DNA from 4 places in the Aliihoeflea sp. genome. Region 1 is predicted to be linked to each of the others. Evidence: predicted binding sites of a transcription regulator. Region 1 holds the regulator's gene; each other region holds the start of a gene.
What was found. Region 1 encodes LexA, which represses DNA repair genes until DNA is damaged. Its sites were predicted from a motif close to TGTTCNNNNTGTGTTCNG; they were not measured.
Positions count from the first base shown of each region.

Region 2: uvrA (excinuclease ABC subunit UvrA) is a predicted target of LexA. The motif match lies at 2,477-2,494, and genes of this name have one in related genera.
Region 3: ACT6QU_RS00365 (cytoplasmic protein) is a predicted target of LexA. The motif match lies at 2,929-2,946, and genes of this name have one in related genera.
Region 4: radA (DNA repair protein RadA) is a predicted target of LexA. The motif match lies at 2,815-2,832, and genes of this name have one in related genera.

Region 1 covers NZ_JBQVMV010000002.1:444,840-448,841, forward strand. The annotation lists gene gltX (glutamate--tRNA ligase) at 1-214, opposite strand, end outside; gene ACT6QU_RS05235 (ComEC/Rec2 family competence protein) at 333-2,666, shown strand; gene lexA (transcriptional repressor LexA) at 2,679-3,383, opposite strand; gene ACT6QU_RS05245 (DUF423 domain-containing protein) at 3,491-3,847, shown strand; gene recG (ATP-dependent DNA helicase RecG) at 3,825-4,002, opposite strand, start outside.
Region 2 covers NZ_JBQVMV010000008.1:29,002-33,003, reverse strand. The annotation lists gene uvrA (excinuclease ABC subunit UvrA) at 1-2,334, opposite strand, end outside; gene ssb (single-stranded DNA-binding protein) at 2,960-3,493, shown strand.
Region 3 covers NZ_JBQVMV010000001.1:75,953-79,954, forward strand. The annotation lists gene ACT6QU_RS00340 (sensor histidine kinase) at 1-444, opposite strand, end outside; gene ACT6QU_RS00345 (DUF5330 domain-containing protein) at 836-1,210, shown strand; gene ACT6QU_RS00350 (SufE family protein) at 1,247-1,681, shown strand; gene ACT6QU_RS00355 (DUF6456 domain-containing protein) at 1,678-2,466, opposite strand; gene ACT6QU_RS00360 (helix-turn-helix domain-containing protein) at 2,475-2,780, opposite strand; gene ACT6QU_RS00365 (cytoplasmic protein) at 3,107-3,412, shown strand; gene ACT6QU_RS00370 (MucR family transcriptional regulator) at 3,423-3,848, opposite strand.
Region 4 covers NZ_JBQVMV010000001.1:259,813-263,814, reverse strand. The annotation lists gene ACT6QU_RS01285 (replicative DNA helicase) at 9-1,499, shown strand; gene alr (alanine racemase) at 1,500-2,678, shown strand; gene radA (DNA repair protein RadA) at 2,853-4,002, shown strand, end outside.

The DNA of each region.
Region 1 (4,002 bases):
CGTCCCAGTCCAGCCCGAGCCATTTCAGCCCGTCGAGGATCGCGGCGGTCGCGGCGTCGGTGGAACGCTCACGGTCGGTATCCTCGATCCGCAGCAACATCTCGCCGCCCGTGTGCTTGGCATAGAGCCAGTTGAAAAGCGCGGTGCGCGCGCCGCCGATGTGCAGATAGCCGGTCGGCGAGGGGGCAAAGCGGGTGACGACCTTGGAGGACATGATTGCTCCTGGAGAACTTGGGGAGGCGCACGGCTCGGCCGCGTCGCGGGCGCTGTGGCCATTCGTGGTGGCTCATGTAGCATAGGCGGCTTGAGGCGCAAGCGGGCGGGCAGGGGATATGGCCGGGGACACGCGTCAGGACGAAGAATGGCGCGCCTTCGTTCCGCCCGGCGAGGCGGACGTGGACGGCATGATCCTTGTTCACACCGAAACCGCCACGCCGCTCGATGCGGCCCCGGTCACACGACGAGAAGTTTCAGCGCGAACCCTCCCGATTGGCGCGGCAGCGGCCCGCGCGGTCTCCGACGAGCGCGATCGCGGTACGGGCTTCATCCTTTTGCCGGTCGCTATGGCGGTTGGCGTTGTGGTTTACGGCGCGCTGCCGTTCGAGCCCTCGCTTTGGCTCGTAGTGTCGGCGCTGGCAGCGCTCTTGCTGCTGGCGTCTCTTTGCCGTGCCTGGCCCGCGATATCGTTCATCGTTCTCGCCCTTTTCGCCACCATGGCAGGCGTCGGGCTCGCTGGACTGGAGACATGGCGGACCGGCACGGCGATGATGGGATCGGAGATCGGAACCGAGGTGACGGGGCGCGTGGTACGCATCGAGCATCAGGCGACCGGTCGCACGCGCCTGACACTGGATGTCGCATCGACGGCGCGGCCCGAACTGCGCTACGCGCCCGACCGGGTTCGTCTCTCCGCACGGAACGTGCCGGCCGAGCTGCAACTCGGCATGACGATCGTCGGCATCGCCCGCCTGATGCCACCTTCCGGCCCGGTGCGGCCAGGCGGCTATGATTTCGCCTATAACAGCTATTTCGACGGCATCGGCGCAATCGGATTCTTCCTGCGCGATCCCGAGCTCGCCGCCTCTTCGCCGCCGCCCGACCTGCGCGAGACGCTGGTCCTGCGGCTCGAAGCCGTACGCCTCGCCATCGCCGCTCGGGTGCGTGCCGTTCTCTCGGGAGCGGAAGGCGAAATTGCAGCCACGCTTACTGCCGGCGTGCGTGCGGGAATACCCGAAACGGTCAACGAGGACCTGCGCAAGACAGGGCTTGCCCACATCCTGTCTATCTCCGGATTGCACATGGCGCTCGTCGCCGGCACGGTGCTCGTGGCCATAAGGGGCGGTCTGGCGCTCTTTCCGGTGTTTGCGTCACGTCGCCCGGTCAAAAAATACGCCGCCATCGTCGCGCTGATTGCCGCCACGCTCTATCTGGGAATTTCCGGAGGCGCCGTTGCCGCGCAACGCAGCTACATCATGCTGGCGGTGATGCTCGTCGCGATTCTCTTCGACCGGGCGGCCATCACGATGCGCAATCTGGCGATTTCCGCGATTATCGTCATCGCGATATCGCCGCACGAAGTCGTCGGACCGAGCTTCCAGATGTCGTTTGCCGCGACGGCGGCACTCATCGGCGCCTATGGCTGGTGGAGCGAACCGCGCCGCGTGCCCGACGCGCCGCGAGCCGAACGCGGCGCGATCGGTCGCCTTGCCGCAGGCGCGTTCAAGTTCATGCTTGGTCTTGCCGCGACTTCGGTGATCGCCGGGCTCGCGACGACGCTTTATGGGGCCTACCACTTTCACCGCGTCTCGCCTCACGCGCTCTGGGTCAATCTCAGCGCCATGCCGATCGTCTCGGCGATCATCATGCCTTTCGCGGTGCTCTCGGCCCTCATGATGCCGTTCGGCCTCGAGGCGCTGCCCCTGCGCGTCATGGGCGCAGCAATCGGGGTGGTTACCGATATCGCCGCGTGGTTTGCGGCGCGCTCGCCGATCGATGCCGTCGGTTCGCTGCCCGTCGCTGCCGTCGCGGTGCTCACGGTCGGTCTCGTCGCCATGACCGCGCTGTCGGGCAAGTTGCGCCTGATCGCGCTGCCATTCCTGATCCTGGGGACCGGCCTCATCGCAAATCGCGACCTGCCGGATGTCCTTGTCTCGGAGGATGGACGGCTCGTCGCCATCGCCGGCCAGGGGCGGACGCTTCACGTCAATCGATCCCGGCCGAACGGCTTCACGATCCAGAACTGGCTGCATGGAATGGATGCGGACCGCGTCCAACCGCCTGCCGATGCGGCGACGCCGGCCGAAGCGATTGACCAGGCCTCGACCGTGCCGGGCTTTTCCTGCGCGGCCAAGACATGCGTCGCGCAGGACGAGCAAGGGCGCCTAGTGGCTCATGTACCGGACGCGATCGCCGCTTTCGCATTCTGTACCAGCGCCGCGCTGATCGTGATCGATGATGCGACTGCGGGCAATGTCTGTCGGACGGGAGAGGCGGCGATCGTGACGAAGCAGGACCTGGCACGGCGGGGCAGTGCGGAAATCCAACTGGGCAACGCAGGTGCCCTGCCAAACATCATCCACGCCATTCGCGAGCCTTACCGGCCGTGGCACAGCCACCGCCAATTCTCCCGCGAGGCGCGCGGAATGCCGCCCTATCGCCGCGATTGATCCCGCCGCCGCTCAGTACTTGCGGAGCAGCCCGACCAGCTTGCCCTGAACCTTGACGCGCTCGGACCCGTAGATCTTCGTCTCGTAGGCCGGATTGGCGGCTTCGAGGGCGATCGACGCGCCCTTGCGGCGGAAGCGCTTCAAGGTCGCCTCCTGATCGTCCACCAGCGCAACGACGATTTCGCCCGGCGTCGCGGACTGACCCGCCCGGATGATCACCGTGTCGCCATCGAGGATGCCGGCCTCGATCATCGAATCGCCATGGACGTCGAGCGCGTAGTGTTCACCGCCCGCCAGCATCTCCGGCGGCACGGCGACCGCGCGGGTCGCATGCTGGATCGCGTCGATCGGGACGCCGGCGGCGATCCGGCCCATGACGGGAATCTCGACCGGCGCCCGTGTCACCGGAATCGGCTGCGCCTTCTCGGCTCTGGCCGCCGGCTTTTCCGACAGGCTGCCCTGGATGACGCTCGGCTGGAACCGCCGCGGCTGTTGGGAGATCGATTCGGGCAGCTTGATCACCTCGAGCGCGCGTGCCCGGTTCGGCAGGCGACGCAGGAAGCCGCGCTCCTCGAGTGCCGTGATGAGACGATGGATGCCGGACTTGGAAGCCAGACCGAGCGCCTCCTTCATTTCGTCGAAGGACGGCGGCACGCCGCTCTCCTTCAGCCGCTGATGGATGAAGAGCAGGAGTTCGTGTTGCTTGCGCGTGAGCATGGCAGTCCTTACAAGGAGAATCGCCGAAAAACAAAACCAGAACAAACTTAACCGTTCTTCATGTGTTCTGCAACAGGCGCGTGAAAGTCGAGCAATCTGGACGAAACATGGCCCATACCAACCGAATTCTTTTCTGCCTCGGCGCGCTTTGCGGCGCCTGCGGTGTCGCACTTTCGGCGGTCGCCGCGCACCGAGAGGGCACGCTCGGCACCGCGGCCAACATGCTGTTGTTCCATGCACCGGCGCTGATGGTGCTGGCAGGTCTTCAATTCGGCCGGCTCCAGCTTGCCGGCACCTGGATTCTCGCGGTCGGGCTCGCGCTCTTCTGCGGGGACATTGCTGCCCGCGCATTTCTCGGCGACCGGCTGTTCCCGATGGCCGCACCTGCCGGCGGCATGCTGTTGATCGCCGGCTGGGCCGTCGTCGCGGCTTCTGCGCTGTTCAGCCGGCGCGGATCAGCCTGATCGCGTCGTCGCGTCCGAAGAGATAGAGAAGCGTGCGGATCGCCCGCCCGCGCGGCGTGGCGAGGTCGGGGTCGCGCTGGAGGAAGAGCCGCGCATCGTCGCGCGCGACCGACAACAGGTCGGCGTGGTGTTCCAGGCGGGCAAGCTGAAAGCCG
Region 2 (4,002 bases), on a different contig from region 1:
GGGCAGGAAGTGCATCTCGATCTTGATGACGCCGTCGCCCTGGCACGCCTCGCAGCGGCCGCCCTTGACATTGAACGAGAACCGGCCCGGCTGGTAGCCGCGCGCTTTGGCCTCCGGCAGGCCCGCGAACCAGTCGCGGATCGGCGTAAAGGCCCCGGTGTAGGTTGCCGGGTTGGAGCGCGGGGTGCGGCCGATGGGTGACTGATCGATGTCGATGACCTTGTCGAGGAATTCGAGACCTTCGATTCTTTCGTGCTCGGCAGGGTGCTCTCTTGAGCCCATGATCCGCCGCGAGGCGGCCTTGAAGAGCGTCTCGATGAGGAAGGTCGACTTGCCCCCGCCCGAAACGCCCGTGACGGCGGTGAAGGTGCCGAGCGGAATTTCGGCGGTGACATCGCGCAGATTGTTGCCACGCGCTCCGACGACCTTGATGCGCTTGCCCTTTTTCGATTTCCGGCGCTCGGCCGGAAGAGGAACGCCCAGCGAGCCGGACAAATATTGACCGGTCAGCGAGTTCGGGTTGGCCATGATCTCGGACGGTTTGCCCTCGGCAATGACGTTTCCACCATGGATGCCGGCGGCGGGGCCGATGTCGACGACATGATCGGCCTGCAGGATCGCGTCCTCGTCGTGCTCGACGACGATGACCGTGTTGCCGAGGTCGCGCAGGTGCTTCAGCGTGTCGAGGAGACGCGCATTGTCTCGCTGGTGAAGGCCGATGGATGGCTCGTCCAGCACGTAGAGCACGCCGGTGAGGCCGGAGCCGATCTGCGAGGCGAGGCGAATGCGTTGGCTCTCGCCACCCGACAGCGTGCCGGAATTGCGCGACATGGTAAGATAGTCGAGGCCGACATCGTTCAGGAAGCGCAGGCGTTCGCGGATTTCCTTCAGAATGCGGACGGCGATCTCATTGTGCTTTTCGTTGAGCGCCTTTGGCAGTTCCTCGAACCAGCCGACCGCCTTGCGGATCGACATCTCGGTGACCTGGCCGATGTGGTGGCCGGCGATCTTGACCGCCAGCGCTTCGGGCTTCAGCCGGTAGCCGTTGCAGGCCGGGCAGGGGGTGGCCGACATGAAGCGCTCAATCTCCTCGCGCATCCAGGCGGATTCGGTTTCCTTCCAGCGGCGCTGAAGGTTCGGGATCACGCCCTCGAAGGTCTTCGATGTCTTGTAGTTGCGCATGCCGTCATCATAGGAGAACTCGACCTTGCGCGAGCCGGTGCCGTGGAGGATGGCGTTGCGGCCTTCCTCACCGATGTCGCGCCAGCGGTCGCCGATCTTGAAGCCATAGGCGCGGCCGAGACCTTCGAGGGTCTGGACGTAATAGGGCGAGGACGATTTTGCCCAGGGCGCGACGGCGCCCTCGCGCAGCGATACGTGTTCCTCGGGAACGATGAGCGATGGATCGATCGCCTTCTGGCTGCCGAGGCCGTCGCAGGTCGGGCAGGCGCCGAAGGGGTTGTTGAACGAGAACAGGCGCGGCTCGATCTCGGGAATGGTGAAGCCGGACACCGGACACGCGAACTTTTCGGAGAACAGGATGCGCTCATGCGTCTCGTTCTTTGACTTGTTGACGGCGTCGGCGCCCGTCATCTCCTCGCCCAACTGCTTGTCGGCGAACTCGGCGATGACGAGACCTTCGGCAAGACGCAGCGCGGTTTCCATCGAATCCGCGAGCCGCGTCGCCAGGTCGCCGCGCACCACGATACGGTCGACCACGACGTCGATGTCGTGCTTGTATTTCTTGTCGAGGGCCGGGACGTCCGCGATCTCGTAGAAGGTGCCGTCGACCTTCACGCGCTGGAAGCCCTTCTTCATAAGCTCAGCGAGTTCCTTCTTGTACTCGCCCTTCCGGCCGCGCACGATCGGCGCCAGGATATAGAGACGCGTGCCTTCCTCGATTTCGAGCACCCGGTCGACCATCTGGCTGACCGTCTGGCTCTCGATCGGAAGGCCGGTCGCGGGCGAATAGGGAATGCCGACACGCGCGAAGAGCAGGCGCATGTAATCGTAGATCTCGGTGACGGTGCCGACCGTCGAACGCGGGTTCTTCGACGTCGTCTTCTGCTCGATCGAGATGGCGGGGGACAGGCCGTCGATCTGGTCGACGTCCGGCTTCTGCATCATTTCCAGGAACTGGCGGGCATAGGCCGAGAGGCTCTCGACATAGCGGCGCTGGCCTTCGGCATAGATTGTGTCGAAGGCGAGCGAGGACTTGCCGGAGCCCGACACACCCGTCATGACGATCAGGCTATCGCGCGGCAGATCGATATCGAGATTCTTCAGATTGTGCTCGCGCGCGCCGCGCACGGAAATGAATTTGTGGTCCGCCATGAGCCGAACGTCGCCTTCCTGATTGCGATGCCGGGAATTTGCCGTCCGGCCAAGCCGCACATGTAGGTATTCCCGCGCTTCCGTCGAGGGCGGCACGCAGGCTAGTTTCTTTTGCTGCTTTTCAATCGCCGCTTCAAGCGAAAAGAACGAAGAAGGAACATGCTCCTGACATCGATTTCGCCTTGACCTAACGGCGGGGTGAGGGCACGATGAAACCGTCAGCCGATCAAGGTCGGCGACGCCCGAGAGACAATCACGAGGTGAGGCATGACTCCACCGGATAGGCTCTTCTGACTGCCTGACGCAGTCGCGCCGACCGCTTGTCGGTGATCAATCCAAAATCAGAGACGATTGTCGAACGACGTCTAGTCGCTTTCGAAATAATATATCGATACTCGGATATCGATACCGTTGCCCAAGAGGCGACAAGAAGGCCCCTCGAACCCTTGATGGTCGGGGGGCTTTGCTTTTCGCGAGCGCTGGATTTTCGCTTGATCCCAGCTTCGAGTTTCGATAGAACAAAATAAGAACATGTTTGTTGTGGAACGTCGGCACTTCGCCGGAGCGTCGTCGGGCGGCATCCATTATGGTGCCGGCACAAAGTGTATGTAATCTGGAGAGCGATATGGCAGGCAGCGTCAACAAGGTCATTCTGGTGGGCAATCTCGGGGCCGATCCGGAAACGCGCCGCCTGAACTCGGGCGATCCGGTCGTCAATCTGCGCATCGCAACTTCGGAAAGCTGGCGCGACAAAAATTCCGGCGAGCGCAAGGAAAAGACCGAGTGGCATCAGGTCGTCATCTTCAACGACAACCTCGCAAAGGTGGCCGAGCAGTATCTGAAGAAGGGCATGAAGGTCTATATCGAAGGCGCGCTCCAGACCCGTAAGTGGGAGAAGGATGGCGTCGAGCGCTATACGACCGAGATCGTCCTGCAGAAATTCCGCGGCGAACTGCAAATGCTGGATTCGCGCGGGCAGGGCGGCGATCAGGGCCAGGTCGGCTATGGTGGTGGCGGCGGTTATTCGGGCGGCGGCGGTGGTCGCGGCGGCGATTTCGGCCAGTCCGGTCCCTCTGACGATCGCGGCCGCGGAGGTCAGTCCAGTGGCGGTGGCGGAGGCGGCTACGGCCGCGATCTGGACGACGAAATTCCGTTCTGACAGGTGGTCAAGCGTGGGTGTAAACAGCAGCCGACTTTCTTGTGAGCAGTCAATGACTTGACGGAATTCCAGGGAATGGGGCTTTTCAGCTGCGCGTTTCCGCTTGCCCGACCTCGCCCACTGTCAACTGTTCGGCTGAAACCGCTTTTGAACCCGAGGTTTGTTCGGGGACCATATTGCCCGTGTGTAAACCGCGCGGGCATTCGCGCAATCCCATCTGGGCGACTTCCGAAGGCCATCGTCAACCCGGTGTGCCACTTCAGAGGCGTTCCCAGGCGTGGCAAGTCCAGCAGTAGAATCCGCCATTGGATACGCACGATCAGGCAAGATCTTCCGGGTGCCATCGTGGCATCTCGTGGCTCCGGCTGGCAGTGTAGGAAGGCGCGTAGTGGCGAGGGGCGCCCGTTCCGCCCTGTGGATCCCGTATATTTCGTTGATCCCATGCCCAGGTTCGCAGCATCGCCGAGCACGGCAATCGCTATTAGCAGCCGAGCATCTCCCTGGCCGCG
Region 3 (4,002 bases), on a different contig from region 1:
GGTCGCGATCAGGGCCGCCCTTCCGGCGGCGACGTGCGAGCCGGAAACCCAGGCCGTCTCGCCGATCATGGCGATGGCAAGAAGAAGGAGCGCCGGCGCAGGTGCGCCCATCCATATGCCTACGGCACCTGTCACCAGCGCCGATCCGAGGCCGAAGCCGGCGACGAGACGGAAATGCCGGCCCGAGGCGGCGATCACCACCTGCGTCCACGAAAGAGCGAAGATCGCGGCCGCGACGCCCAATGCAGCATTGGCGCCCCAGGCGCCAAGCGCCAGCGGTGCGGCGATCGCGGTCAGGAAGAAGGGTACGCCGAGCTGAACCGCGATCAGCCGTGCCTGGCGCTGGCGCGCCTCGGCATCCGACAGGCGCGCATGAACCAGCCGCTCGCAGGAGCCAAGGAACTGGCCCATCCAGTCGCAGGATCGGATTCGGCTAGATTTCAACGCAACGCACTCGCACACAGCCCGCTTTTCGCGGGTCGACATCATTGCGATCACCCTCGCATCCAGCGTTTAAGGAAAGGATAAAGCGACCCGATCCGTGGTCGAAAGACGGGCTCGCGCGGCCCCTGCCGCCATCGTTTGCGAGGATGGTAAAGCGTTCGTAACCGGCGTTTTCGACCCGCCGTCGCTGCCGATCGCACCGCGCCGGGCCGCACGATTGCGCCCTTTCCGGCATCGCGCGCCGGTCTTCTTCAAAGGACTTCAGAACGATCGTTAAAACTTGAATCGAATTTGCCGAAAATTACCCTGCCGTCCTCAAGCAGCCTTTTTCGTCCTCATGCTTTGATCTCATCGAAGCCGGCACGGGGAGCGCCGGCGACGGGGAAAGATGATGATCGGATTTCTGTTCAAAAGCGCGTTCTGGCTGTCGGTAGCCCTCTTCTTCATCCCGCTCGCCCCGGTGAGCGAGACAGGAGAGCCGCAGGTCGGCGCCTTCGATGCGTTGTTCGCCGCCCGCGAGGCGATCAGCGACGTCACCGGCATCTGCGAGCGCAAGCCGGAAGTTTGCGAGGTCGGCGGCGCGCTCGTCGGCTCGATGGGCGTCCGGGCCCGTGAGGGGGCACGCATGGCCTATGAGGCGCTCGACGGCCAGTTCGGCACGCAGGAAAGCGAGAGCATGCTCGCCGGCCCGAGCGAGACCGTGCCCGCCTTCGATGCCGAAATGACGACCGGCAGCGTCCCGGCAACGCCCGCCGCGACCTTTTGAGGTGACGATCGGCGCGCCGACGCCTATATCCGCTGCATGAGCACCAGCATCGACCAGATCTACGACGATTTCGCCTTCCTCGACGAATGGGAAGAGCGATACCGCTACATCATCGACCTCGGCGCGAGCCTGCCCGCCTATCCGCAGGACGCGCGCGACGCCGCGCACAAGGTGCAGGGCTGCGTCAGCCAGGTGTGGCTCAACTCCACCATCGGCGAAGGCTCCGATCCGGCGATCTCCTATGAAGGCGATTCGGATTCGCACATCGTCAAGGGGCTGGTCGCCATCGTCCTCGCGCTTTATTCCGGCCGCCGCGCCTCCGAGATGCTCGCCATCGACGCCGACGGCGTCCTCAAGCGCCTCGGGCTCGACGAACACCTCACCCCGCAACGCGCCAACGGCCTGCGCTCGATGATCAAGCGCATCCGCATGGAAGCGGCGAGTGTCGCCGAAGCCGCGCCGGCGAGCTAGATTTGCGGCCGGTAATCGGCCGTTCCCCAATGCAGCATGCCCCGCCGTCGCTCGCGGCGCTGCGGGTGATAGTGGCGGGCAAGCGCGCCGAGCGCCGTCTTGAGCATCAGCTTGGCCGAGCGTCGCGGCCAGCCGCGTTCCGTCTCGACCTGCTCGAGCCCCTTCAGGAAGCAGCAGATATCGACGAGGATGCCGCTCAGTTCCGGCCCGATGGCGTCGATGGCACGGTCGACCCGCTGGCGCGCGGCGAGCGCATCATCGCTCAGGTCGGCTTTGGCATTGCCGCCCCCTCGCCGCCCGGCGCAGACGCCGGCCTCCCAGTTGGCGCTGAGACGCGGCGCGATCTGGCCGAAACCGTAGTCCGCCCGCAAACGCTCGCCCGCCTCGACCTCACCGGCGGACAGGAAGGCCCGACCATCCCGATCCTTGCGTTGCGCCAGCGCGGCGAGCGGGCTTTCGCGCAGATTGACCGTCGCGAGTTCCCGCACGCCGCCGATCTCGACCGTCCGCAGGTCGCGCTCCTGATGCTGGACCTGGAAACGGTCTTCGGGCGATGCCATGGCGCGCGCCAGCCAGGCCGATCCCTCACGCGAGACCGATAGGCCCGCACCGGCACGGGCGGCCAGCCCCCGTTCCATCGCGTTGCGCAGCGTGGCGGTCGGCACCTCGATCGCGCCGCGTTCGCCCGCGTCGATCCGCATCCGTCCGGGACGTCCGCCAGCCTCGCACCGCGCCGCGCCCTTCGAAAGAAAACCGATCAGCCGCACCAATTGCCTGTCGTCCATGCCCGCCCTCATATCTGTTCGCGGCGCACGAGCACGCGCACCAACCGCTCGACCTGATCGACGATTCCGTCGAACTCGCCATCCTCCCGCCAGTCCTCGACGAGGTTGACGGCGTGCTGCACCGTCGTGCGGTCGCGGGCGAATCCGCAGCCGACATTCTTCATCGGAATCTGCAGAACCGTATGAGCCGCATACATGCCGATCTGCCGCACCTTGGCGACCGGCGCCGGTGAGCGCGTCGGATTGCGGATTTCCCTGCCCGAGACGTTGAAGAACGCCGAGACGATGTCGATCACCGCCTCGCATTCGCTCATCCAGCGCTCGTCGGTCTTCTTCGAAGCGGGATAAGGCGATGGCGGTTGCTCCGCCGAGGGGATTTCGGGATCAGTCCTTCGTTTCGCCGCCGCCACCGTTCACCTCCGAGATAGGAATAAATGCTTTCTATCCCGGATTTGGCAGCATGAGAACAAATATCGAACATCAAAAGTTTCGATTTCCACCAAATGATTGAATCCAATCCGGATTTCCGGATCGATCCAGAGCATCGACAGGAAACTTATCCCCCCGCTCCGAACCTGCGCGCAGGATCGTCGCCTCAAGCCGAGGAGAGAGCAAAGTGGATCTGAAGAGCGAAGCACGGATGTTCGTGGTCGAGAACGAAGCGCGCCGGCGCCAGGCGATGCAGCGCGTGGCGCTCCTGTGCACTTGCGGCATCGAGATCGACCGGCTTCAGACGGCCGACGCGTCGAAGCGCGGGGACCTTGCCAGGCGCCTGAAGCGGTTGATCGAGCGCGAGCGCATCCGCGGCAGCAATCGCCACTGGAGCTACGACCTCAATCGGCACATCGCATTGAAGCAGGCGCTGGACGAGATCGACGTCGGGGTGGCCCCCAAGAAAAAGCCGACGCCCGGAAGGCGTCGGCGGAAACTGGTCGACTATGCGTGAGGCAGCGCGCTCAGCGCGCCTTGCGCTTGCGCCCCAGCCCCATTTTCTTGGCAAGCTGCGAGCGTGCGGCGGCATAGTTGGGCGCCACCATCGGATAGGTGGCGTCGAGGCCCCACTTCTCGCGATACTGCTCGGGCGTCAACCCGTAATGGGTCATCAGGTGGCGCTTGAGCGACTTGAACTTCTTCCCGTCTTCCAGGCAGATGATGTAGTCGTCATGCACCGACTTCTTCGGGTTGACCGCCGGCTTCTGCTTGTCGGCAGGCACAGCCTCGGGCGGCGTTCCGACGCGTCCAAGCGCCATATGCACGTCGGCGATCAGGTTCGGAAGTTCGCCGACCGGGACGGGATTGTTGCTGACATAGGCGGCAACGACGTCCGCCGTCAGTTCGATCAACATGTCGCTGTTTCGCTGCAGGTCTTCAGAGAGTTCCATTTTCGGCCCCAATAATTGTCAATCGGTAGAGCGCCGGTCTTTTTCGATTCGCCGGTTCTGTTTCACCGCCAGCGACGAATCCACAGTGCTTGATTAACAATTGGTACGAATAATAGAGCAAGTCAATTAATCTTGCGGATTATTTACCGGGCAA
Region 4 (4,002 bases), on a different contig from region 1:
GACATGGAATGGCCGAAGCCGCTCGCAAGCTCGCACCCGTCGAGACCCCGCTCTATCGCGAAGCCCCGAACAATATCGAGGCCGAACAGGCGCTGCTCGGCGCGGTGCTCGTCAACAACGACGCCTTTTACCGGGTCTCGGACTTCCTCAAGGCCCAGCATTTCCACGAGCCGCTGCACCGCAAGATCTTCGAGGTCGCGGGTGAACTGATCCGGATGGGCAAGATGGCCAATCCGGTGACGCTGAAGACCTTCCTGCCGGCCGAGGAGAAGGTCGGCGAGATGACCGTCTCGCACTATCTGGCACGGCTCGCCGCAGAAGCCGTCAACGTCATCAATGCCGCCGATTACGGCCGCGCGATCTACGATCTTGCCACGCGCCGCGCATTGATCACGGTCGGCGAGGACATGGTCAACATCGCCTATGACGCGCCGGTCGACATGTCGCCGGCCGCGCAGATCGAGGATGCGGAGCGGCGCCTGTTCGAACTGGCGGAGACCGGCCGCTACGATGGCGGTTTCGAGAGCTTTTCCGACGCTGTGAAGACCGCGATCGACATGGCCGCCGCCGCCTATCAGCGCGACGGGCATCTGTCGGGCGTCTCCTCCGGCCTGCGCGACCTCGATGGCAAGATGGGCGGGCTGCAGCCGTCCGATCTGATCATTCTTGCCGGTCGTCCCGGTATGGGCAAGACGTCGCTCGCAACCAACATCGCCTTCAACATCGCCCATGCCTATGAGCCGGAGATGCAGGCGGACGGCTCGTTCAAGGCGAAGAATGGTGGCGTCATCGGGTTCTTCTCGCTCGAAATGTCGGCCGAGCAGCTTGCGACGCGTATCATTTCCGAGCAGGCCGAGGTGCCCTCCTCCAAGATTAGGCGCGGCGACCTGACCGAGGCCGACTTCGAGAAGCTCGTCGGCTGCACGCAGACGCTGCAGAAGATTCCGCTCTTCATCGACGCGACCGGCGGCATCTCGATCGCGCAGCTTTCCGCGCGCGCCCGGCGACTGAAGCGTCAGCGCGGGCTCGACGTGCTCGTCATCGACTACGTCCAGCTCATGCAGGGCTCGTCCAAGGCGTCGGCGCAGAACCGCGTGCAGGAAATCACCGAGATCACGACCGGGCTGAAGTCGCTGGCCAAGGAACTCAACGTCCCGATCATCGCGCTCTCCCAGCTCTCGCGTCAGGTCGAAAGCCGCGACGACAAGCGGCCGCAGCTTTCCGACCTTCGCGAATCGGGCTCGATCGAGCAGGATGCGGACGTGGTGCTGTTCGTCTATCGCGACGAATATTACCTCAAGAACAAGGAGCCCGAGCGCAACACGCTCGAGCATCAGGAGTGGGAGACGAAGCTGAACGAGGTTCGCGGCAAGGCCGAAGTGATCATCGCAAAGCAGCGCCACGGCCCGACGGGCACCGTTTCGCTCTCCTTCGTCGGCGAATTCACCCGCTTTGCCGACCTCGCAGAGGAGCATCACCTTCCCGAGCGGTTCGAATAGTTGGCGTTCTTCGCAGCGAATCCGGCTGACATCGATCCGCGCATCTGCGGCGGCCGGCTGTCGATCGACGTCGAGGCGCTGGCGGCGAATTACCGCCTGCTGGCGGCGAAGGCGCGACCTGCGCGCGTCGCGGGTGTCGTCAAGGCGAACGCCTATGGGCTCGGCATCGAGGTGGTCGCGCCGGTGCTTTGGGCCGAGGGCTGCCGCGTCTTCTTCGTCGCGCTGCCGCAGGAAGGCATGGCGCTGCGCAAGCTCCTGCCCGAAGCCGACATCTATGTCCTCGCCGGCCTGTTCGAGCCACACGCGGCGCAGGCCTATCGCGAGACGCGGCTGATTCCGGTGCTCAACGACGAGGCCGACATCTCGCTATGGGAGGCGTATGGCTGGGATGCGCCGGACGGGCCGCGCCCTTGCGCGCTGCATGTCGACACCGGCATGAACCGGCTCGGGCTGAGCGGTCATCAGGTCACGCGATTCTTCCACGAGAACAAGCTGACGCGGGCGCTGACGCCGCGGCTCGTCATGAGCCACCTCGCATGCGCAGACGAGCCCGCGTCCCCCGCGAACCAGCGCCAGCTCGAATCATTCCAGTCGGTTGAGCGGCTCTTCAAAGGCGTCGTTTCAAGCCTGGCGAACTCCGCCGGGACGTTTCTTTCGGGCGACTATGCGTTCGACATCGTGCGGCCCGGCATCGCGCTTTATGGCGGTGCGCCGCAGGCAGGGCTCGCGAACCCGATGCGGCCGGTCGCCACCGTCGAGGCGCGGATCGTGCAGGTACGCGCGGCGAAGGCCGGCGAGACCGTCAGCTATGGCGGTACGGTGACGCTGGCGCGCGACACGCTGATTGCCGTCGCCGCGGTGGGATATGCGGATGGGCTTCATCGCGCGCTTTCGGGCTCGGGCGTGCCTTTGCGGGAGGCGCGGGCTGACGGCGGGCATGGCTTCATAGCCGGGCAGCGCGTGCCGATCCTGGGGCGGGTGACGATGGATCTGACGCTGTTCGACGTGACCGATCTCGGGCCGGGTGCCGTAGGGCACGGCGACTGGATCGAGTTGTTCGGGGCGAACATTCCGATCGACGAGGCGGCGGCTGCGGCGGGGACGATTGCGTATGAGTTGCTGACCTCGCTCGGGGGGCGGTATTTGCGGCGGGTGGTGCATGGGGAGCGCCATCGATGAAGGTTTGCGCTCGACGTTGGCCCCCTCTGTCCTGCCGGACATCTCCCCCGCGAGGAGGGAGATCACGCGGTGTCGGCGACGAGACTAATCTCCCCCCATGCGGGGGAGATGTCCGGCAGGACAGAGAGGGGCGCCGTAGAGCACAAACCGAGCAGATTTCGGGAATGCCCTCGAATGGCTAAATCCCGCACCCAGTTCATCTGCCAGAATTGCGGCACCGTGCACACCCGATGGGCCGGCAAATGCGATGCTTGCGGCGAGTGGAACACGCTCGTCGAGGAAGGCTCCAATTCCGGCATCGGTGCGGGTCCGGGCTCGCTGCGCTCCTCACGCAAGGGCCGCATCGTCGCGCTGACGACGCTGTCGGGCGAGATCGAGGAGGCGCCGCGGATCTCGACCGGCATCAGCGAGCTCGACCGGGCGACGGGTGGAGGGTTCGTGCGCGGGTCGGCGCTGCTCGTCGGCGGCGATCCGGGGATCGGCAAGTCGACGCTGCTGACGCAGGCCGCCGCTGCACTCGCGCGCCGGGGCCATCGCATCGTCTATGTATCGGGCGAAGAGGCGGTGGCGCAGATCAGGCTGCGCGCGCAGCGGCTGCATGCGGCAGACACGAGCGTGGAACTCGCCGCCGAAACCAATGTCGAGGACATCCTCGCGACGATTTCCGAGGGCAAGCGGCCGGACCTCGTCATTCTCGATTCGATCCAGACGCTCTGGACCGACCTCGCGGATTCCGCGCCCGGCACGGTGACGCAGGTGCGTGCATCCGCGCAGGCCATGATCCGCTATGCCAAGTCGACCGGCTGCGCGATCGTGCTCGTCGGCCACGTCACCAAGGACGGGCAGATCGCGGGGCCGCGCGTCGTCGAGCACATGGTCGACGGTGTCCTCTATTTCGAAGGCGAAGGCGGTCATCACTACCGCATCCTGCGCACCGTGAAGAACCGCTTCGGGCCGACCGACGAGATCGGCGTCTTCGAGATGTCCGACAAGGGCTTGCGCGAGGTTTCCAACCCGTCCGAGCTGTTCCTCGGCGAGCGTTCGACCAAGGCGCCGGGCGCCGCCGTCTTTGCCGGCATCGAGGGCACGCGGCCGGTGCTCGTCGAAATCCAGGCGCTGGTCGCGCCCTCGCCGCTCGGCACGCCGCGGCGCGCGGTGGTGGGGTGGGACAATTCGCGCCTGTCGATGATCCTTGCGGTGCTCGAAGCGCATTGCGGCGTCAGGTTCGCCCAGCATGACGTCTATCTCAACGTCGCGGGCGGCTATCGCATATCCGAGCCCGCGGCCGATCTTGCGGTCGCGGCGGCGCTCGTTTCCTCGCTCA